3 regions of the Brevibacterium sp. OS20 genome follow, and region 3 is predicted to be linked to each of the others. Evidence: riboswitches for the same ligand, from Rfam matches in the RefSeq annotation. Region 3 holds a riboswitch; each other region holds the start of a gene.

Region 1 (7,707 bases), 1.9 Mb from region 3:
CTGGCCGGAATCGCCCATGAGGCCGGTGCTCTCTTCCATACTGACGCCGTGCAGGCGGCCGGGTGGCTGCCGCTGACCGGGTTGGGCGTCGATGCGCTCAGTCTGGCCGGGCATAAGGTCGGGGCGCCGAAGGGCATCGGTGTGGCCGCGATCCGCGCCCGCGTCCCCGTCGAACCACTCATCCACGGCGGCGGGCAGGAGTCGGGCCGACGATCGGGCACGGAGAACGTGGCTTTGGCCGTTGCGTTCGCCACGGCACTCGAACTCGCCGAGGCGGATCGGCATGAGGCCGCCGATCGTGTCCGAGCCATCCGCGATGAGTTCATCTCCACAGTGCTCAGCCATGTCCCCGGGTCGTTTCTGACGGGCGCGGCGGGCACGGCCGGCCCTGACGGCCGGGCGACTCGGACTCCGAATCATGCGTCGTTCTGCTTCTCGAACACCTCCGGCGAGGCAGTGCTGCTCGAGCTCGAATGCCTCGGGGTGACGGCCTCGAGCGGTTCCGCCTGTGCGGTCGGCTCCGATGAGCCCTCCCATGTGCTCACGGCCTTAGGGGTCGCGCCCGAGGTCGCGCAGACGAGTGTGCGCTTCACCTTCCCGTCCTCGATCACCCCCGACCAGGGACGAGCGGCCGCCCGAGCCGTCATCAGCGCTGCCGAGAGCCTCGCCTCATCCTTTGCATGAACGGCGTCTCACACCCGAGTTGATTTTGATCACCTTCACGCTCACCAGGTGGGATAGACCTATCTTTCTCTGTATTTTGGGGCGAGACTGAAAGAGAGGCATTCGTATCAGGATGTGAGGGGGCCGCCATGGATCTTTTGATTCTGTTCATGATCGCAGTGATGTTTGCGACCGTTGTGTTCTTCATCGGTCGGTTCGCCTGCCCGAAGCACGACCGAGTGCCCCTCATCGAGGTCGATCACGTGCTTCTGTGGACGACTCTGCGCCGCGGTTGGCATGCTCTCGGATCGTTCGGTCCGCTCACTCATTACCCGGATGACCCTTATGGAGCCTCCCGCGCCTGAGGCGGGAACGCTTCCGCCCGCCGACCGAGGTGACCGACTCAAGGTCAGGGCCACCTCGGCGAGGGGGATCCGATGCTCCCTGGAATCAGACGGTGACTTCCTGGGGCAGGAACACGGAGACGTCCCAGTTCTGCATGGCGTGCGCCGAGGCCCAGAAGTGGAGTTCGAAGACGCAGGCCTGCTCGAAGGCGGCGCGCATGCGGGCGGCTTCCTCGCTCGGGGCCTTAGCGAGTTCCTGTTCGAGGATCTGCACGGCGTGGCGGGTCGATTCGTCGAAGTCTGGTGAATCGTAGGTCTGCACCCAGGTGCGGTAGGGGTGGTCGTCGGCCATCTGCCCGGCCCGGTCGACAAGCACCTTGCCCATATGCGCGTACACCCAGAAGCAGGGCAGGACTGAGGCGACGCCTTCGCCGTAGGAACGGCTGGCGGCCGTGGCGACGAGGAAGGACACGTAACCCAGCGTCGTCGGGGAGGCCTTGAAACGGGAGCCTTCCGCGGTGAGTTCTTCCAGCGCCGAGGCGAGTCGGGCATCGGCGAGCAGCTCTCCGTGCATCTCCTCTTCGACGGTGATCGCCTCAGCGGCGGATCCGGCCCAGAATCGGGATTCGTCACGGTCGACGGTCTTCGCGGCCAGGAACGACATGGCCTTGGCGTATCCGTTCAGGTAGAGGCTGTCCTGCGAGATGTAGTTGACGAAGGCCTTCGGATCGAGGCTGCCGTCGGCGAGCTGGGCGAGGAACGGCAGCTCTTCGATCTGCTTGACGATGGGGCGGACACGGTCCCACAGCTGGGTGGTCAATGGGCCGGCGGTGTAGGTGACGGTCATGGGAACTCCTTTGTGCTCGTGTGACGTGGTGGTTCGGATGACGTGGTGGAACGAGTGAGTTGGCGGTTCGCGTGAGGTGGTGGTCAGGCGGGATGGATACGTCAGGCGGGTCGACCGCGGACGATGTCGACCTGGTGGTCGACGGGTCCGTGGGCGCCCTCTGGATTCAGGCTCAGCTGCCAGTCCGCAGCCGAGGTGAGAGCGCGAGCAAGATAATCGAGGGCATTGCCGACGGCCTCGCCGAGGATGTCCGACCCGATCTCTGTGCGTTCGCGGCCGAGGACAGCCACCTCGGCGGTGATCGCGGCTGACAGAGTGCACCCGGTTCCGTGCGTGTTCATCGTCGTCACGCGGGGGTGGGTGAACTCGCGGACCTGGCCATCGGCGGTGGCGAGGATGTCGATGACCTCGTCCTCGCTGCCGTGCCCGCCCTTGAGCAGGACAGCTCCGGGGCCGCGTTCGAGCAGGCGCCGAGCCTGGTCACGCATGGCTTCAGTCGTCTGCGCTTCGGGTTCGTCGTCGGAGATCAGCAGGGCCGCCTCGGGGAGGTTGGGGGTGATGAGGTCGGCGACCGGCAGCAGGTGGGTGCGCACGGCCTCGACGGCATCGGTCTCGAGGAGGCGGTGGCCGGAGGTCGCGATCATCACCGGGTCGACGGTATAGAAGCCGAGCCGGCCTTCGGCGGCGCGATCGACGACGAGTTCGACGAGGTCACGGCTGCCGAGCATCCCCGATTTCGTCGCATCGACGGGCAGGTCGCCGAGCACGGAGTCGAACTGATCGGCGACGAAATCGACGTCGATCGGATAGACGCGGGACACACCGTGCGTGTTCTGCGCGACGAGGGCGGTGATGACGGTCGTGCCCATGGTCTTCCGCGCGGTGAAGGTCTTGAGGTCGGCATGGATTCCGGCACCGCCGGAGGGATCGGTGCCGGCGATGGACAGGGTGATCGGCGGGCGGGTTGTCACTGTGCACTCCCGGCGTATGCGGCGAGCAGCTCCTCTGCTGCCGTCTTCGGATCGTCGGCCATGCAGATCGCCGAGACCACGCAGATCCCGATCAGCCCACGTCCCTGCAGGTCAGGGGCACGATCGGCGTTGATGCCGCCGATCGCGACCGCGGGGATGCCCGCTTCTGCGACCAGTTCCCCGAGGCGGTCCGGTCCGATTCCGCCGGGGGCGTCTGCTTTCGTGGAGGTGTCAAAGACCGGTCCGATGCCGACGAGGTCGACGACTCCGGAGTCTCGGGCGGCGGCGAATTCGTCGCTGTTCGCGGCCGAGAGACCGATGAGCGGTTCCGCACCCAGGGCGGCGCGCACCTCGGCGACGGTGGTGTCAGTTTGGCCGACGTGGATGTGCACGTTCTCGCCTTCGTCGATGAGGCGGCGGGCCACCTCGACGCGGTCGTTGAGGACGACGGGGACCGTGCGGTCGGTGTCGCGGGTGGCGGCGTCGACGGCGGCGATGACCTGGCGGGTGAGCGAATAGAAGCCTGCATCGTCGATGTCTTTGTCGCGGACCTGGACGATGCCCACTCCCCCGGCGACGGCGGCCTGCACGGTTTCGGCGACGCTGCGGCCGGCGGCCTCGCATTGCGCGGAGTCGGTGACGAGGTAGAGGCGCGTGTCGATTCCGGCGAAGCGGTCGGCCGAGCCGTCTCGGTCGTTCGCGGTCGCGCCGTCGTCAGCCGGGTTGTCGGCGATGTGGGCGGATCCGGCGGTCATGCCTGGACGCCTTCGCCGGCGGTGAGCGTGTCGAGGCCGATTCTCGCCTGTGCGAGTCGGTCACCGTCGACGGTGTGGAGTGCGTCGAGAAAGTTCACCGAGTAGCTGCCGGGCCCCTTCGCACCATCGGCGGCGAGTTCCCCGGCGACCGCGAAGTGGGCGTGGGCGGCGACGACGGCTTCGAACTTCGCCGAGGCGTCCCCACCGTTCGCGGACTGCTCAGTGGCGTTGACGGCTGAGACGTCGGCGTCGGGGTCGGCGAGTCCGGCTCGGGCGGCGGCCAGGTAGGCGACGGTGACGGCACCGAGTGAGCAGCCGGTGCCGATGACGAGCGGCATGAACTCATGTCCACCTGAGATGCGGGCGACGTGGTCAGTGCCGTCGATGTGGGCGACGACGGCATCGGTGGGTCCGGAGACGGCGACGATGGCACCGGTCTCTCGGGCCAGCTTCGCGGCAGCGGGTAGGACGGCGTCGACTTCATCGGTGGAGTCGACTCCACGACCACCGAGTCCGACTCCGGCGAGTGCGGCGATCTCGGAGGCGTTGCCGCGGATGGCGGTCGGGTGATCGGCGGCGGCGCGGCGGATGCGGGAGGTGCGGAAGTCGACGGCGCCGACGCTTACGGGGTCGAGGACCCAGGGTTTTCCGGCGGTGTTGGCGACGTCGATGGCGGCATCGGCGGCGAGCAGCTGGTGGTTCGAGGCGGTTCCGAAGTTGACGAGGATTCCGCTGGCGATCCCGGCAAACTGACCGGCGTCTGCTTCGTGATCGAGCATTGCCGGGGAGGCGCCGATGGCCAGGAGCACGTTGGCGCTGAACTGCTGCACGACGGTGTTCGTGATGCACTGGATGAGTGGATTGCTTGCGCGCAGACGCGCATTCGCAGAACGCAGGTCGAAGTCAACCATGACGATCCCTTCGCTAGTATGGCCCAGATCAGGTTCGATGGGTGTTCTCTCAGCCTCGGTGTCCTCCGTGCGCAGCGTCTTGGTGCGAACGGATCCTCATGAGGCACCCCATGTCATTGGCTCCGACTGTATCAGCCCGGTCGGACACGGGCGACTCCATACTCTGCTTGGATGCTCAGCACCGACCGCTCGACTCAACGTCGCTGTATCAAGCTATGCATTGCGCGCTCGACGCTAAGGCGAGCGGTCGGCAGAGAGAGCTTAACGCCCCACTACCCGCGCCCGACGTACCTCTGACCGCGGCGGCTGAGCGCATCGATGACAACTGCGGTGAGCAGAACAAGTGCGGTGATGATCTGCTGTGCATCGGAGTTGAAGCCGATGAGGTAGAGACCGTTGTTGATCGCACCGACGACCAGAGCACCGAGCACGGCTGCCCAGGCGGTTCCGCGTCCGCCGAACAGCGAGGTGCCGCCGATGACAGCTGCAGCGATCGCATTGAGCAGGTCCTGCGTGCTCACCAGCGTCGATCCCGCATTTGTCGTCACACCGGTCTTGATGAAGCCGAACAATGCGGCCAGCACTCCGGCTGCCATGAACACGCTGATGCGCACCCAGGTCACGCGGATGCCGGCACGCCGTGCAGCTTCGACCTTTCCGCCGACGGCGTAGATGGAACGACCGTAGCGGGTCTTGCGCAGCACGAGGTCGATGATGATCGCAATGACGATCATGAGGAAGAAAGGCATCGCCAGACCGAAGTCCTGATTGACGAGGATGAGGAACCCGAACACGATCGCGGCCAGCAACACGATCCGCACGATCACAGAGGTCCAGCTCGGAGCGCTGAGACCCTCCCGGTGGCGGCGCAGCTTCGAATAGATGATGCCGCCGCCGAAGCCGATGATCGCGACGGCGCCGAAGATATAGGCCCAGATCGCAGGAAAGTAGAAGCTGGCGAAGTCGAAGGCGAAGGTGTCCGACATCGACAGGTTCTTCTGCGTGCCCAATGTCGTCAGAGTCAGACCGGTGAACGCGAGCAGACCGGCCAAGGTGACGACGAACGCCGGGATGCCGACGACGGCGAAGAACCAACCTTGAATCGCGCCGACGACCAGGCCGAGCAGCAGCATGATGACCAGCGCTAAGGCCGGCGGCACACCTTGCCTTACCACCAAGACACCGAGCAGCGAGGCGGCCAAACCGCCCAATTGCGCCAGAGACAGATCGATCTCGCCGAGGAGCAGGATGAGGTTGATGCCGAGAGCCAGGATCGCGAGGAACGCGACCTGAGTGGAGAGGTTGACTAGGTTGGCCGGAGAGATGAAGTTCGAGTCGGCCGACTGGAATACGATGACGATGACGATGAGTGCGAGGATGACCGGGAACGACCCCAGCTGCCCCTCTTTGACCCGGCGGACGAAGGTGCCGATCACGCCTTCGGAGGAGATCCGCTCATCGGTGATGAAGGAATTGCGGGTCATCGACGCTCACCCCTCCGTGCGGCGCGTTTGGTCACGACATTGTCGCTGGCTCCGGTAATCGCGGCGACCAGCACATCGGTGCGCTCGTCACCGGGGAAATCACCGGCGTCCTTGCCCAGCCGCAGCACGTGCACCCGGTCGCACACCGCCTGCACATCGGCCATATTGTGGCTGACGAGCAGCACGCCGAGGTCGCGTTCTTTGAGCCGTTCGATGAGGTTGAGCACTTCGGCCGTCTGGGCGACGCCGAGTGCCGCCGTCGGTTCATCGAGCATGACCAAGGATGGTTCGCCGAGGAGGGACCGGGCGATCGCGACCGTCTGACGTTGACCGCCGGACAGGGCCGCGATCGGTACGCGCACGCTCGGGATCTTTGCCGAGAGGCTGCGCAGCAGCTCCCAGGATTTGGCTTCCATCGTCACTTCGTCGAGGACGCCGCCGCGGGTCTTCTCATGTCCGAGGAACAGGTTGGCCACCACGTCGAGGTTCTCGCACAGGGACAGATCCTGGAACACTGTGGCCACTCCGGCTTTCTGTGCATCCTTCGGGGAGGAGAATCTCTGCGCCGTCCCGTTCATGATGAGTTCGCCGTCATCGGCGGCGTGAACTCCGGCGATGACCTTGATCAGGGTCGATTTGCCGGCGCCGTTGTCGCCGACGAGGCCGACGACTTCGCCGCGACCGACGCTGAGATGGATGTCGGTCAGGGCTTGGACTGCACCGAACCGTTTGTTGATTCCGCGCAGTTCGAGCACCGGCTCGCTGTCGCTGCCCGGCGTCCGCGTCGCCTCAGTTGCCGGGTCGGGTGTCTCTGGTGTCATCTGTTCCTACTTGTCGCAGTCGTTGACCCCGGCAGCCGGCGACCGGTGGCGGTCGCCGGCTCGAGGTCGGTCACGTCAGATTGTGAACGCGCACGCGCTCACTTCACGCCGGCATCGGCACAGAGCTTCTCCACCTTGCCTGTGCAGATGTCCTCGGCCTTGATCTGGTCACCAACGATGTCTTTGATGGTGTCGGTGGTGACGACCTTGGCTTCGACGAAGTCCGTGGGGGTGTCCTTGTAGGTCGTGCCCGCGTCGACGTCCTCGCCTGCGGCCAGGGCCACGGCGGCTTTGGCGGCGAACTCTGCCTGCGGTGGGATCGACTTGTAGATCGTGGCGTACTGGTCACCCTTGAGGATGTTCTGCAGACCGTCGACCTCGGCGTCCTGACCTGTCACGACGGGTTCGACCTTGGCTTTCTTCGTTGCGGCGATGACGCCGCCGGCGGTGCCGTCGTTGGCAGAGTAGATCGCGATCGGCTTCTCGCCCTTGCCCTGCAGCTGACCTTCGACCCACTGGCGGGCGTCGTCGGGGTTCCAGTCGAGGGTGTCGTGGCTGGCGGCGATGTCCACGCCTGCGCCCTTGAGGGTCTCTTCGGCGCCGGCCTTGAAGTCCGCGGCGTTCGGGTCCTTCGGATCACCATTGACCATCCAGACCGGTCCCGATTTCGGGTCGACGCCGGCGTCTTTGAGCCCGTCGAGGACGGCCTGGCCCTGCAGGTTGCCGATCTTCTTGTTGTCGAACGAGGTGTAGTAATCCGCACCTTCGAAGAAGCGGTCGTAGGAGATGACCGGGATCTTCTTCGCTTCGGCTTTCGACAGCGCGGATGAGACTGCGGAAGCGTCGACGGGGTCGAGGACGATGGCGTCGACGCCTTCGGTCACGGCCGCCTCAACCTGTTGCTGCTGCTG
Region 2 (7,707 bases), 280 kb from region 3:
GGTGGCAAGCGCGAAGCCGAGCCCGCCGCAGAAGGCGGAGACGGCTGCACCGCCGCCTCGGGGCAGATCACCATCGCCACCGGCAACTCGACCGGCGTGTACTACGTGCTCGGCGGAGGTCTGGCACAGGTGATCTCCGACAACTCCGACCTCAAGGCCACAGCGTCGGAGACCGGCGCCTCCGTGCAGAACCTCCAACAGCTGTCCAGCGGCGACTTCGACATCGCGTTCTCCCTGGCCGATACCGCTGCCGACGCAGTGTCGGGGGATGCGGACTTCAAGGAGGCCGAGGACATCTCCGCGCTCTCGCGCATCTACGACAACTTCACTCACGTCGTCGTGCGCAAGGATGCCGAAATCGACTCGGTCGAGGACTTCAAGGGCAAGACGATCTCGACCGGTTCGCCGAAGTCCGGCACCGAGGTCATCGCCAACCGTCTCATCGAATCGGCCGGACTCAAGGACGGGGACGTGACCAAACAGCGCCTCGACCTGTCGAAGACCGTCGACGGGATGAAGGACGGAACCATCGACGGCATGGTGTGGTCCGGCGGACTGCCCACGGCAGGAGTCACCGATCTCTTCACCTCGAACGGCAAGGACGTCGAGATCCTCGACATCTCCGACCTCGAGGGGAAGATGAAGGAGATCAACCCCGTCTACGAGGTGGCAGAGATCCCCGGTGACACGTACAAGGGCGTCGACACGGTGAAGACGATCGTCACCCCGAACGTGCTCATGGTCCGCAATGACATGGACGAAGGCACGGCCTGCGCTCTGACGAAGCTCCTCTTCGACAAAAAGGACGACCTGGTCAAGGTGCATGCCGCGGCGAAGGAGATCAACCTCGACACCGCCGAACCGCCGGAGCCGATCAAGCTGCACCCGGGCTCGCAGAAAGCACTGGACGAGCTGAATAAGTAAGTGCGAGTTGCCCAACCGCTCGTTCAAGGCGTGGCGCGTCTGTCGATCTGTGTACAGTCCGATAGGCGCGCTCCGCCTTGAACGACGCTGACGAGGAGCGGAGCTCCACGCTTCGCATGGCGGGCAGCGCGGCCCGCAGCCAGGATTCTCCGGGGCCCTCGTTCCTCAGTTGTTCTGAGGGCCGACGGGCGGGATCCGGCCCGGAGCCGGACTCAGCCTTCCCGCAGGCCGACGGTCGGATCGGGCAGGTAGACCTCTCCGCCCGATGCGAGGAACTCGCGGCTCTTCTGCTGCATTCCCGCCAGGGCCTCCTGCGCCTCGGCGCTGCCGTAGGTATCGCGGATGTCCTGGGAGATGCGCATCGAGCAGAACTTCGGACCGCACATCGAACAGAAGTGCGCGGTCTTCGCCGGTTCCGCCGGCAGCGTCTCGTCGTGGAACGCCTCGGCGGTCTCCGGATCGAGGCCGAGGGCGAACTGGTCCCGCCACCGGAATTCGAATCGAGCCTTCGACAGCGCATCATCGCGGGCCGTCGCCCCCGGGTGGCCCTTCGCGATATCGGCGGCATGCGCGGCGATCTTGTACGTGATCACCCCGGTCTTGACGTCGTCACGGTCGGGCAGCCCGAGATGCTCCTTCGGGGTGACGTAGCAGAGCATCGCCGTGCCGTAGCGGGCGATCTCCGTCGCCCCGATCGCCGAGGTGATGTGGTCGTATCCGGGCGCGATATCCGTAACCAGCGGACCCAAGGTGTAGAACGGCGCACCGTGACAGAGCTCCTGCTGACGTTCGACGTTCTCCCGCACGAGGTGAAGCGGAATGTGCCCGGGCCCTTCGACCATCACCTGGACGTCGTGGGCCCACGCGCGTTCGGTGAGTTCGGCGAGAGTGTCGAGCTCGGCGAACTGGGCGGCATCATTGGCATCGGCGATAGAACCCGGCCGCAGTCCGTCGCCGAGCGAGAAAGCGACATCGTAGCGAGCGAAGATCTCACAGAGTTCATCGAAGTGGGTGTAGAGGAAGTTCTCCTCGTGGTGGGCAAGGCACCAGCCGGCCATGATGGACCCGCCGCGTGAGACCATCCCGGTGACCCGGTCAGCCGTGAGAGGAACGTAGCGCAGCAGCACACCGGCGTGCACGGTCATGTAGTCGACACCCTGCTCGCACTGCTCGATGACGGTGTCGCGATAGATCTCCCAGGTCAGCGCGTTCGCATCGCCGTCGACCTTCTCCAGCGCCTGATAGATCGGGACGGTGCCGATGGGGATCGGCGAATTGCGGATGATCCACTCCCTAGTGGTGTGGATGTCATTGCCGGTCGACAGATCCATGAGGGTGTCGGCACCCCACTTCGCGGCCCACCGCAGCTTCTGCACCTCCTCGGCGATGGAGCTGGTGACCGCGGAATTGCCGATGTTCGCATTGATCTTGACGAGGAACGCCCTGCCGATGATCATCGGCTCGGATTCGGGGTGATTGATGTTGTTCGGAATGATCGCGCGACCGGAGGCGAGCTCGGCGCGCACGAGTTCGACATCGCACTGCTCGCGAAGCGCCACGAACCGCATCTCCGGGGTGATGATGCCCTGCTTTGCGTAGTGCATCTGGGTCACCGTGCGGCCGGACTTGGCCCGACGGGGGACCGGTTTGCGTCCCTTCCACTGCTGCGACGGGGCACCTCGGCGGACGGCGGCACGACCGTCATCGGCGATGCGGTGGCCGCGGGCGTCATACGTCTCAGTGTCGAGGCGGTTCTCGATCCACGGGAATCGCAGAGCGGGCAGTCCCTCTTCCGGAATGCTGCCCGGCCCGACGGTGCGGTAGACGTCGACGGGATCGTTGGCCCGACCGTTCGAGTCCTCGAGCTCGATGCGGGTCACGGGAACGCGGATGTCGTGTTCCTCGTCCTCGACCCATGCCGGCGAATGCGTCGGATACTGCTCGAGGGTGAACTGGTCGTGCGAATCTGCGTCAGACGAAGTCGTGGCAGGGGCAGGTGTTTCAGGGGTGAATGCAGTCATCTGCAGTCCTCACTTCCTACGCCGGTATCAACCGGATCAGGTTCTACGGTCTCGGACGATCCAGTCCGATCTCAGCCCTTGCAGCGGGCTCCCGTGGGGTCGTGCCATTCCTATCACGACTGACGCAGTGAGGACAACCGTGGCTCCTTGAGCGACGGGAATGGGGTCAGCCGCCCTGGAGGAACGCCTTCGCAGCGGCGCCGAGGGCGACGACGTCGGAGACCGCGACCATTTCGCGTGCCGAGTGCATCGAGTACAGAGCCGGGCCCACATCAACGGTCGTCATGCCCAGCCGGGTCGCGGTCAGCGGTCCGATCGTCGACCCGCAGGGCATCGCATTGTTCGACACGAAATCCTGGTACTCGACCCCGGCGGCCGCGCACGCCCGTGACCACACGGCGGTGCCCACCGCATCCGTGGCGTAGCGCTGCTGAGCGTTGAGCTTGAGCAGGGGACCGCCGCCGAGGCGGGGGCGGACATGCGGATCGTGCCGTTCGGGATAGTTCGGATGGGCAGCATGCCCGGCATCGGAGGAGACACACACCGAGGTGGACATCGACGCGAGATAATCGCTGCGCGTCGACTGCGGCAGCAAGGAGGCGACGATGCGCTCGGTGACGTCGGCGAGGAACGGACCGCACGCGCCCGAGCGCGAATTCGACCCGATCTCCTCATGATCGAACGCCGCGAACAGTGGGATGCCGTCGAGCCCGTCGGCATCGAGCTGGGTGAGCGCGGTGACGCCGGCGTGGACGGACAGGAGGTTGTCCAGCCTCGGCGAGGCGAAGAACTCCTCGGCGGCACCGAAGAGGGCCGGCTCCTGAACGGGAATCGTGTAGACATCGTGGCCGACGACGGACTCGGCATCGACCCCGGCAGAGGCGGCGAGCAGTTCGATGATGTCCGCCTCGGCGAGGTCGGCCAGACCGATGACGGGAGCGGTGTGACGCTGCTTGTCCAAGGTCAGACCCTCATTGACCTGCCGGTCGAGGTGGATCGCGAGCTGCGGGATGCGGGCGATCGGCCCGGTGCGGGCGAGCACGATGCTGCCGTCGGCGAGGCCGAGCCGACCCGCGAACGCGAGCTCACGATCGAGCCACGAATTCAGCAGCGGCCCGCCGTAGATCTCCACCCCGACCTGCCGGGTGCCTTCGGCGGTGAACTCGCCGCCGGGTTTGAGTTTGAACGCCGGGGAGTCGGTGTGGGAACCGAACACGCGGAACCGGGGAGCCGCCTCGGTGACGGTGGGATTCATCCACGCGATGAGCGCGCCGTCGCGGATGACGTAGTGCCCGGTTCCGGGCGTCAGCGCCCAGGGAACGGACTCGTCGAGGCGGGAGAAACCGGCCTCTTCCAGGCGTTTCGCCGCGGTGTCCACCGCGTGGTAGGAGCTGGGAGATGCGCTGACGAAGTCGCCGAGGTCGGCCGCTGTCGTCGCGGCCACATCCGGTCTCGGGAGTGATTCATTCATTTCCCCAGCCTATCGTTTGCGGTAGTTTGGAGGTGAAGAAGATCAGGTCTCAGACGCCGGGTTGCCACCGGGTCCGAGAATCAGGCGGGGGCAGCGACCCTGCGACCGCACCAGCGACGGCAAGGAGTGTTCGACGTGAACCAGTTCGTGACGGAGTGGAACACCTGGCGCGACTCACGGAACTCAGCCCTTGCGAAACCGTTCGGCTGGCTCAGTGTCGTCGGACTCCACTGGCTCGACGCCGAATCGACCTGGACCGACGCCCCCGGCACGTTCACCGTCGACGACGGCTGGGTGACCGTATCCCTGAAGACCGGAATCAAGGCCGGCCCCGCAGCCGAGACATTCGACCTGCTCAGCAAGGTCGACAACGGTGAGTCAGCTGGTGCCGTTGCTGCTTCTGGCGTGAACGGCGGAGGACCGACCCGTGCGACCAGCCCGGCCGTGCCCAGCGACACCTCGACTCTGCCGAGGGTGATGGACCAGTCCGGTGCGGGCGCGGCTGCGGCAGACTCCGCGGGTAGCGACCCTTCTGCCGGAACGGGCGCCGGATCCGATGCGGGGTCCGATGGCGGATCCGACGGGCACGCAGCAGCGCCCGCCAAGCCACAGGTCCGCGTGGAAGAGAACGGGTTCAGCGCGAAGCTTCCGAACGGCGGCTCGCTCAACTGGTTCACCGTCGGCAACGTCCTCTACGAACTCATCGATCGGGGCGGCCGCCTCGGCGTGCGTGTGCGCAATTCGAAGTCCCCGCTGCTCGGGAAGTTCTTCGAGGTTCCGGTCTTCGACCCGGACCCGGACTTCGTCTTCCTCGCCCGGTTCACCAGGTTCGACCCGTTCAAGACCTACACCATCGAAACCGCCCAAGAGGACCTGCAGCTGCAGACACAGGCGGCGGGAACCGTCACCTTCGAGACCTCGCACGGTGAGGTGAGCCTGCTCGCCACCGGGTGCCCGAAGACCGGACTCCAACTGGACTTCCACGATTCGACGAACGGGAGCACCACCGCCGCGTGGCGGACCATCGACCTCGGAGTGCCGAATCAGGACGGGTCGCTCGTCATCGATTTCAACCGTGCGGTGAACTACCCGTTCGCGTTCACCTCGTTCGCCACCTGCCCAGCCCCGATCGAAGGAAACGTCGTTCCGTTCGACGTCACCGCAGGTGAGCGGCGTCCTCCATTCTTCTACTCGGAGGCCGGGATCAACGTGCCGTTCCTCTTCTACGTGTGGTGGGACGAAGAGAGCGCCGAGGTGACGCGCCCCTGGTATTCGCGTTTCGGCCTCGACATCACCATCCTCAACCCCAACCACGACGACGGGCGGATCTCCCTCGTCGGCTTCGACGGGGTCGCGATGTCCGGCGGGGATCTGTCGCCGCTGGGGCGCAAGGCCCGGTCGCGGCTCATCGATGTCGCCACCGAAGCGCTGACTTCACGGATTCCGGTCATCGGCATCGGCGCGTACTCGGCGTTCGTCATCCAGGCCCAGCGGGAGCTGCGTTCGCAGCAGGGCTACGTCGACGGCATCGAAACCGAATACGAGGCGCCGGCGGACCGTCTGCTCATCGTGATGAACAACGAGCTCGACCCGAAGCAGGCCGGTTTCGACATCGTCCACACCGACGCCAGCGGGCTGATCTATGTGGAGATGCCCTTCAACATCCCGCTCGAGTCCGACCGCACTGAGGTCGAGGACTTCCAGTCGGCGATGGAATCCGGTGCCTCGATCACGAGCTGGCAGGAATTCGACTACCGCATGGTCGCCCTCATCCGCCACCACCGCTGACGGCCGGCTCCCAGCCTCAGTCCCAGCGCCCGTTTCCTCCCAGAACTACCTGACGGCGGCCCAGCAACCTCGCGCGAGGTTGCTGGGCCGCCGTCAGGTAGCAATTACCAGATGGTGACTCGCTGGTCGGGGGCTAAGTACATGCCGTCGCCCTCTGCCACGCCGTAGGTGTCGTGGAAGGCGGTCATGTTCTTCACGACCTGGTTGCAGCGGAACTCCTCCGGCGAATGCGGGTCGATCGACAGCCTGCGCACACGCTCCTCGGTGCGCATCTTCGACCGCCATGCCTTCGCCCATGCCTCGAAGAACGCCTTCGCCTGCTCGGCCGACGGCGCCACCGGCACGCCCGGAGTGCCCGCCCGTTCGCCGAGTTCGAGCTCGAGCGCCTTCCACCCGATCGACAGACCACCGAGGTCGCCGATGTTCTCACCGACCGTCAGCGCCCCGTTGACGTGCTGATTCGGTTCGAGACCTGTCGGGACCAGCTCTTCGTACTGGGCGATGAGTGCGTTCGTGCGCTCCTCGAACAGGGTCCGATCCGATTCGGTCCACCAGTCGACGAGGTTGCCGTCACCGTCGTAGCGCGATCCCTGATCGTCGAACCCGTGACCGATCTCGTGGCCGATGACCGCGCCGATCGCTCCGAAGTTTGCGGCCACCTCACCGGAGGCGTCGAAGAACGGCGGCTGGAGGATGGCCGCCGGGAAGACGATCTCGTTCATCACCGGGTGGTAGTAGGCGTTGACCGTCTGCGGGGTCATCAGCCATTCCGTGCGGTCGATGGGCCCGCCGATCCGCTTCACCTGCCGCACATGCTCGGCCTGCGAGCAGCGACGCACGTTGCCCACCAGGTCGGAGGAGTCGATCGCGGCCGGGTACTCCCGCCACACCTCCGGGTAGCCGACCTTCGGGGTGAACTTCGAGAGCTTGACCAGGGCGCGTTCCTTCGTCTCCTCGCTCATCCAGTCGAGCTCGCGGATCGACTTGTCATAGGCCTTGATGAGCATGCCCACGAGGTGGTCGATCGCGTCCTTGGACGACGGCGGGAACTCAGCTGAGACGTAGAGTTTGCCCACGGCCTCACCGAGGTAGCCCTCGACGAGGCTGACCCCGCGCTTCCAGCGCTCCCGCAGGGCAGGAGTGCCCGAGAGAGTGCGGGAGTTGAAGTCGAAGTTCTCCTCGACGAACTCATCGGAGAGCAGCGAGGCGGTGTCGGAGACTACGACGAAGCGCAGCCACGTCTTGATGGTCTCGATGTCGGTCTCTGCCCACACCTTCGCCATGCCCGTGACGAATGAGGGCTGGGAGACCACGAGGTACTTCAGATCAGACGCATCGGCGGTGAGGATCCCCAGGTAGGAGTCGAAGTCGAACTCGGGTCCGAGGTCGCGCAGCTCGGAGATCGAATACTTGTTGTACGTCTTCTCCGCATCACGGCAGGCCACGCGGTCCCAGTGGTGGCGTGCGAGTTCGGTCTCGAACGTCATCACCTTGGCGGCCACC
Region 3 (7,707 bases):
TCAGCTGGGTGGCTGAAATTCGCCCTTCGGACTTCTTCTCGTCGGCACCGCCAGCCGCTTCTTCCGCCTGGCTTCCGTCCCTCGACGGCACCGAGGCGGTCCGCTGCCCGCCCTCGGTGCCCACGGTCTCCGTCGACACGCTCTTCGCCGGACTTGCTCCGGTCCGATCGTCACGGCGGATCGGATTGGGCGGCATCACCGGAGTAGTGACATGCTCGGTCGGCGCCGTCTCGGTCCGAGGCCTCTCCGCGATCTCCTCGGTGATGAGCGGCAGAGTCTGAGAGTGCCGCGGCGCGCTCGGCGGAGCCTCACTGCCGGGAGTCGTCCGCTGCTTGTCCGTCTGGTCGGTTTCGCCGTGATTCGATGCCAATGGTCCTCCATAAACACGTACTTCTCACCAGTATCGGACTCGAGTGTGCGGGCATCCTGACCCACCCCCTCGCAGTCTGGGAGATCGCTGACCCAGCCGACCGCGGGTAGGCGTGGTGACCTGCGAGAACGACGACCGGTGTGATGCGGCAGACACGCGCTTCACACCATTTCCCCAGCCGTGTGGACCCCGTCTTCCCTCAGTGCAGGAGGACTCCGCCGAGGCGGTCCGCCGGACCGTCGGAACCGGTGAGTTCGAACAGCTGGAAACGCGGGCGGTCCGGGCTCGACGCGAGGGTGAGGAGGAAGGCGGCGCCGTCGTCCGCTCTCACTGCGTGTTCCTCGTCGGGGCCGATCATCACCAGCCCTCGCCGAGGCGGGTCGACCGAATCCGCCTGAGCGACCATGAGATTGACTGCGAAGCACGGCTCATCCAGTTCAGTGAGCACGACGGCTCGGTCCCCGCGGAAGCGCAGCGGAGTCAGCCGGGGAATGCGGTGTGTTCGACCGTCGACGGACAGCACCACCTCGGCGGTGGGCAGGAAGGTGCGCGCCATCCCTGGCAGGGCGGAGAACTCGGCGGTGCGATCGAGCCGTGCGATGCTCAGTCGCCACGGCCGCGCAAGCGGGGTCAGGTTCTCGGAGTCGGCGAGGGAGACGAGCTCGGTCGTCTCCCCGGCACCGTTGGCCCAGGGAACGGGATCACGATCATCAAAGCTGGTGAGAACGCGCATGGAACCACTTTAGACGGACCTGCGACGGGCTGTTCACAACCTTGAGATCGGGGGTTCCCGCGCAATCGGGGTTGCCATGAGAGCTGAGAGGACTAGCCTTGAGTGGTGTTTTTCGTCGGGGCGACCTGGCTGAGAGCAACGACATCAACCAGAACGATGAGGGGCTCGCGGAGACGACTGCGCGTGATTCTCAGACTCTGTGGATTCGCGCCCGGGTCGCGTTCCCGCAAGCCTCTCACCGGCAATCGGAGGGAGGGACATGTTCGGACCGGATAATGTCCGCCGGCGGTGGCGGCCGGAAGAGATCACAGTGACCAAGCCCGATGTGACGAAGCGGGCCATCGGCGCCGCGGCCATCGGCAACATCACCGAGTGGTACGACTTCGGTGTCTACGGCTACCTCGCCGTCGTGATTGAGGGAATCTTTCTGCCGGAGGACTCAGGACCGATCGGGACCGTCATCGTCGCCGGACTCTTCGCCGTCGCCTTCCTTGTCCGTCCGCTCGGCGGTCTGGTGTTCGGCCCTTTGGCCGACAAGGTCGGGCGCAACAAGGTGCTGGCGATGACGATGATCATGATGGCTGCCGGCACCTTCCTCATCGGTGTCATCCCCGACTATGCGACCGTCGGCCTGTGGGCACCGTTCCTGTTGCTGGCCTGCCGTCTGCTCCAGGGGTTCTCCACCGGCGGCGAGTACTCGAATGCGATGACCTTCATCGCCGAATACGCACCCGACCGGCGCCGCGGCTTCCTCGGCAGCCTGCTCGAGGTCGGAACGTTCACCGGCTACGTCCTCGGTGCACTCGTCGCCACGATCATGCAGGCTGTTTCGACTCCCGAGTTCCTCGAGTCGTGGGGCTGGAGGATCCCGTTCTTCGTCGCTCTGCCTCTCGGCTTCATCGGCGTCTACCTGCGCACGAAGCTCGCGGACACTCCTGCCTACAAGGAGATGGAGAAGCTCTCCGAACAGGAGGAGCAGAAGAACCACGCCAAGGGCGAGTTCAAGAAGATCTTCAAGCTGTGGCCGAACCTGCTGGCCTGCTGTGGTCTGGTGCTGGCGTGGAACGTGACGAACTACATGCTCACCTCCTTCATTCCCGTGTACTTCCCGATGGTCGAGGACCTCCAGGGCAGCGGCGGAGTCTCAGAACTGACCTCGCAGGTCCTGCAGATCATCGTCATGGCCTGCTGTCTGGCGCTCATCCCGGTCATCGGCAAGCTCTCGGACAGGCTGGGCCGCAAGGCCGTTGTGCGCGCGGGAGCGCTCTCGCTCATCGTGCTCTCGTTCCCGTCACTGTGGCTCATCCGCGGGCACAACGACTTCGTGGTCTTCCTCGGGCTGCTCATCATGGGGCTCAGCCTCATCTGCTTCAGCGCTACGATGCCCTCGACTCTGCCGTCGCTGTTCCCGACGATGGTCCGCGCCGGTGCACTGGCGATCGCGTTCAACGTCTCGATCTCGCTGTTCGGCGGCACGACGTCGTTCGTCATGACCTCGCTCATCAACGCCACCGGATTCCTCATGTGGCCGGCGATCTACCTCATGGCCGCTGGAGTCATCGGGCTCGTCACGATCCACTTCGTGCCTGAGAGCAATCGTCGTCCGCTGTGGGGTTCGACTCCGTCGGCGGCGTCGAAGGAAGAGGCGAAGGACCTCGCCCAGGAGCTCAACGAGGAGGCCGACCTGGTCTGAGCCGGCGCGTATCAGCGCCGTCGGTCTCTCCGGATCAGCTCTGGGCGGGGCCGGTCATCCCTTGCACAGGCAGAACGGGTGGCCGGCCGGGTCGAGGAACACTCGGAACGTCTCTCCCGGCTGCTCTGGGGCCTTGCCTGCGCCGATCTCGAGCACGGCTTCCTCGGCGACGTCGAGGTCATCGACCATGACGTCGAGGTGCATCTGCTGCGGGTGGGCCTGCCCGGGCCAGCTGGGTGCGTGGTAGTCCTCGACCTGCTGGATGCAGATCGGCGGCCACGAATTGGAGACGACTTCTGCCCAGGTGCCGTCTTCTTCGACGGTGACCGACCAGTCCAGGAGTTTGCCGTAGAACTCTGCGAGTTCACCGGCGTCAGGGGCGTCGAGCACGACAACGGGCTGCTTTGCGATAGCCATGCCCCGAGTCTACGCCGCCGCACTGACACAGCGAAGGGCTGGACACCAGGGCGTAGGATTGTTGAGCAGATCCGCCGATGTTTCCGCGTACTCTCGGCCGCACCGGCTCCACGATGAAGGTTCGCGATGAGTTCTCATGCCCTGCCCGTCGGCGGCACTCCGACGGTGCACATCATCCACGACAATCCGGAATGGATCGCACCATTCACGGATGCGCTCGACCGCCTCGGCGTCGCACACGTCGAATGGCTGCTGCCCGAGACCACGATCGATCTCGACGCCGAGCCCCCACAGGGGGTGTTCTGGTCGCGGCTGTCGGCGTCGGCGCACACCCGGACCGATCCGCATGTGAAGGAGTACGGGCGTGCGGTCCTCGACTGGCTCGCCGCCGCCGGCCGCCGAGTCATCAACGGACGCGATGTCTACGAGCTCGAGGTGAGCAAGGTCCGTCAGCATCGCGAGCTGGCCGGCCGGGGCTTCGATGTTCCGCGCACCGCCGCCGCGTTCGGACCGCGGGCGCTCGTCGACGCCGCGGCCGGCTTCACTCCCCCATTCATCACGAAGCACAATCAGGGCGGCAAGGGCCTCGGTGTGCGTCGCTTCGACTCCCACGCCGAGCTCGAGGCGGTCGCCGATGAGTTCGCGCCCGGTGGAGCGAATGCGCCGATCGACGGCATCACCCTCATCCAGGAATATGTGCAGCCTGCCCAGCCGTTCATCACCCGTGCCGAAGTCATCGGCGGACGCTTCCACTATGCGGTGCGCGTCGACGTCTCAGCTGGGTCATTCGAGCTGTGCCCGGCCGATGCCTGCACGATTCCGGGTGCCGGGGCCGATCCCGACGTCGAGGCGGTCCCCCAGTTCGCCCGCCGTGAGGAGATCACGGCCGGAACACCGCTCATCGCTCGGCTCGAGACGTTGTTGGCCGACCTCGGCATCGAGATCGCCGGCGTCGAGTTCATCGAGACCGCCGACGGCCGTCAGGTCGTCTACGACATCAACACGAACACGAACTACAACCCGTCCGTCGAGTCCGCCGAACAGTCGGCAGGCCGTCAGCCTGCCGCGGACCGTATCGCCGATTTCATCGCCGATGCCCTCGCCAAGGCGGCCCCACCGTCCGTGCCGCTCGCCGGGTCCGCATCCAGGTGAGGTCCCGGGACACGGTCCTACGTCACCTGCTCGCCGATCTCCGCGCAGTCCGGCCTAGGCAACGCGCTCTCGTGGCCCTCGATGGGGTCGACGGTGCGGGGAAGACGATGCTCGCTCACGAGCTCGTGAATTTGGCCGAGACCGCTGCGGACGTTCCTGGACAAGATTCCGACCGCCGGGTCACCGCCATCAGCATCGACGCGTTCCACCACCCTCGGGCGATCCGGTACGCCCAAGGCAAGGGGCCAGACACTTTCTATCGCCGTTCCTATGATTACGGAGCTTTCGTCGAATCCGTCGTCGAACCATTTCGACGAGGCGACTCGGTCGTTCCAGCCGTGTGGGACGTCGACAAGGATCGGCCGATAGCGCCCGAACCTCGGAGCCTGCCGAACGACTGCGTCCTCCTGGTCGAGGGAATCTTCCTCCATCGTCCCGAGCTTGTGGATCTCTGGGATGCGAGCATCTGGGTCGATGTTCCGTTTGAAGTCTCGGTCCCACGAGGAAACGAGCGATTTGCCGGAGCCTTCGATGCCGATCCAGAGGATGAGTCGAATCGCCGCTACGTCGGTGGTCAGCGACTCTACTTCGCCGAGGCTGCTCCGTGGGAAAACGCCACATGGGTGCTCGACAATCGCGATCTGGAACGGCCGACCCTGATCCGCCGGTCCGGGCCCGGCCGACCCTGATCCGCCGGTCCGGGCCCGACCGGCCCTGATCTGCCAGCCCTGGCCCGTTCGCTCTGACAGCACACCTTATCCCGATGATAGTGTCGAAGTGCTACAGGGGAGCGCCGAAAGGACCGGCGCTGAGAGTGCGCATGCAGACCCTTTGAACCTGATCCGGTGAGCACCGGCGGAGGGAGTGGACAAGCAATGACCACCACAGATTTCGACACATCGATCACCGTGGACGCCGACGGAGCGGTATCAGCACTGGTGAGTTCGACCAGCTGGCAGTGGGCGGGAGCCGTCGAACACAGATTCGTCCAGGATCTCTTCGCCGGCAGCATCGACGACGCCGTGATGCGCGACTATCTGGTGCAGGACTATCAGTTCTTCGAGTCGTTTCTGTCGATGCTCGGCGCGTGCGTGGCCCACGCCGATGAACTCGAGGCGAAGCTGCGGTTCGCCCGACAGCTGGGAATGCTCGTCGCCGATGAGGACACCTATTTCGTCGACTCCTTCGCCGAGTTGGGAGTCGATACAGCCGATTATCTCCACCCGGAACTGACCGCCCCGACGGTTGGGTTCCGCGATCTCATGGACTCGTCAGTCGCTTCGGCGTCGTATCCGCAGCTGCTCGTCGTCCTCGTTGTCGCCGAATGGCTCTATCTCGACTGGGCCGAGTCCCGGATGGACATGCCGCCGCGACATATTCACCGAGGCTGGATCGATCTCCACCGAGGCGAGGCCTTTCACGGGTGGGTGCAGTTCCTCGTCGACGAACTCGAACGCGTCTTCCCCTCCGGCGACGCCGAAGCCGCCGAGTCCCTGACCCGCGTGTGGCGGCACGCCGTCGACCTCGAATGCGCTTTCTTCGACAACGTGTACGACAACTGAGCCGCCAGGGAACGCACGCCGCAGCCGTCCATCTCACTGACCTAGACTGGCCCCATGAGCACAGGTGTAGATGCAGTCGTCGTCGGAAGTGGTCCCAACGGCATGGCCGCCGCCGTCACCCTGGCCCGCGCCGGGCTGAGCGTCGAAGTTTACGAGGCTCAGCCGACGATCGGCGGCGGTGCACGCACCCTCGACCTCGGTCTGGCCCCCGGCGTCACTCATGACATCTGCTCGGCCGTCCACCCACTGGCCATCGCCAGCCCCTTCTTCGTCGACTTCGACCTGCGTGCCCGCGGCCTCGAGTTCACCACCCCCGAGATCTCCTACGCCCAGCCCCTCGACGGCAAACCCGCCGCGCTGGCCTTCCACGATCTCGAAAAGACGGTCGACCACCTCGGCGCGGCAGGACCGGAATGGCGGCGTTTCTTCGCTCCGCTGCTCGACCGGGTCGATGACGCGATCTGGCTCTCCCTCGGTGACAAACGTTCTGTGCCGGAGACCCTGCGCGATCTTCCCGGCATCGCGAACGTCGTGAAGTTCGGCCTGCGGCTCCTGTCCCAGGCCAGTCCGGCGTGGAACATTCCGCTCTCCCATGAATCCTCCCAGGCCCTGTTCACCGGTGTCGCCGCGCACGCAATCGGTGGGCTGCCGGCGATGGGCACCGCGGCCACGGCCACGATGCTCTCTACCGTCGCCCACGCGGGCGGCTGGCCCTCCCCCATCGGCGGATCGCAGTCGATCATCGACTACCTCGTCGCCGACCTCGAAGCCCACGGCGGAACCGTGCACACGGATGCGCGCATCGACCACGTATCGGACATGCCCGCTGCCCGCGCCTACCTGCTCGACACCTCGGCGCTGAACGCCGCGCAGATCTTCTCCGGCCTCATCCCGAGCCACGTCGACAAAGCCCTGCGCAGCTTCAAACACGGCAACGCCGCGGCCAAGGTCGATTTCGTCCTCAATGGGCCGGTCCCCTGGTCCGACCCCGACGTCGGCCGTGCCGGCACTATCCACATCGGCGGCTCACGGGCGCAGATGGCCGCCGCCGAGGCACAGGTGATGTCCGGTCGCATGCCCGCCGATCCCGTGTGCCTCGTCTCGGATCCGACCGTCTTCGACCCATCCCGCGAGGTGAACGGCCTGCGACCGCTGTGGACGTATGCGCACGTGCCCTTCGACTGCCCGCTCGACCCGACCGAGTACATCACCCGCCAGCTCGAACGCTTCGCCCCGGGCTTCCGCGACCGCATCGTCGCGCACAACGCGATCCCCGCCTCCGAGATGGCCGGGCACAACCAGAACTACATCGGCGGGGACATCGCCACCGGCATCGTCTCCTTCTACCGGATGATGGCCCGCCCGCGCACCAGCTGGGACAACTACAGCCTCGGCGTCCCCGGCGCCTACCTGTGCTCGGCGGCGACCCCGCCGGCACCGGGCGTGCACGGGATGAACGGATGGTTCGCCGCCCGTCGCGCCCTGAAGTCCCGGTTCGGGATCACGGAAGCTCCGAGCCTGGCCCCGGGCGACTGACTTTCATTCAGCTCACTCAGTCCTGCACCCACCGATCAGCGTCGCTGTCATAGTGCCATTCGGCCACCTCGGTGACTGCTTCGATGACGTCGTTCAGCCAGAACGTCGTATCCGGGTGCCAGCCCGCCATGAGGCTCGCGGTCCGATCGTCCGTGTTCCCCGCGGTGGGGACTGTGTCCGGATCCGGATCCTCACCGAGGTGGCCCTCCGCCACATCGATGACCGCACCTGCCGCCCGCAGATA

What was found. Region 3 has a riboswitch for thiamine pyrophosphate ahead of ACVZTU_RS03695 (TenA family protein). Riboswitches for the same ligand answer to the same signal wherever they lie in the genome.
Region 1: it holds a riboswitch for thiamine pyrophosphate, as region 3 does, so the genes downstream of both, thiM (hydroxyethylthiazole kinase) here and ACVZTU_RS03695 (TenA family protein) in region 3, are expected to answer to the same signal.
Region 2: it holds a riboswitch for thiamine pyrophosphate, as region 3 does, so the genes downstream of both, thiC (phosphomethylpyrimidine synthase ThiC) here and ACVZTU_RS03695 (TenA family protein) in region 3, are expected to answer to the same signal.

Annotation. Positions count from the first base shown of each region.
Region 1 is NZ_CM166367.1:3,031,527-3,039,233, forward strand. It holds gene ACVZTU_RS13590 (cysteine desulfurase family protein) at 1-684, shown strand, start outside; gene ACVZTU_RS13595 (hypothetical protein) at 813-1,028, shown strand; gene ACVZTU_RS13600 (TenA family protein) at 1,114-1,854, opposite strand; gene thiD (bifunctional hydroxymethylpyrimidine kinase/phosphomethylpyrimidine kinase) at 1,956-2,825, opposite strand; gene thiE (thiamine phosphate synthase) at 2,822-3,580, opposite strand; gene thiM (hydroxyethylthiazole kinase) at 3,577-4,491, opposite strand; TPP riboswitch at 4,479-4,612, opposite strand; gene ACVZTU_RS13620 (sugar ABC transporter permease) at 4,764-5,975, opposite strand; gene ACVZTU_RS13625 (ATP-binding cassette domain-containing protein) at 5,972-6,796, opposite strand; gene ACVZTU_RS13630 (substrate-binding domain-containing protein) at 6,895-7,707, opposite strand, start outside.
Region 2 is NZ_CM166367.1:589,626-597,332, forward strand. It holds gene ACVZTU_RS02530 (TAXI family TRAP transporter solute-binding subunit) at 1-924, shown strand, start outside; gene thiC (phosphomethylpyrimidine synthase ThiC) at 1,137-2,945, opposite strand; TPP riboswitch at 2,941-3,049, opposite strand; gene ACVZTU_RS02540 (M18 family aminopeptidase) at 3,112-4,416, opposite strand; gene ACVZTU_RS02545 (DUF1684 domain-containing protein) at 4,552-6,204, shown strand; gene ACVZTU_RS02550 (M13 family metallopeptidase) at 6,309-7,707, opposite strand, start outside.
Region 3 is NZ_CM166367.1:872,313-880,019, reverse strand. It holds gene ACVZTU_RS03725 (hypothetical protein) at 1-370, opposite strand, end outside; gene ACVZTU_RS03720 (HutD family protein) at 570-1,103, opposite strand; gene ACVZTU_RS03715 (MFS transporter) at 1,414-2,796, shown strand; gene ACVZTU_RS03710 (VOC family protein) at 2,851-3,213, opposite strand; gene ACVZTU_RS03705 (ATP-grasp domain-containing protein) at 3,340-4,365, shown strand; gene ACVZTU_RS03700 (nucleoside/nucleotide kinase family protein) at 4,437-5,054, shown strand; TPP riboswitch at 5,140-5,246, shown strand; gene ACVZTU_RS03695 (TenA family protein) at 5,241-5,927, shown strand; gene ACVZTU_RS03690 (phytoene desaturase family protein) at 5,982-7,463, shown strand; gene ACVZTU_RS03685 (hypothetical protein) at 7,480-7,707, opposite strand, start outside.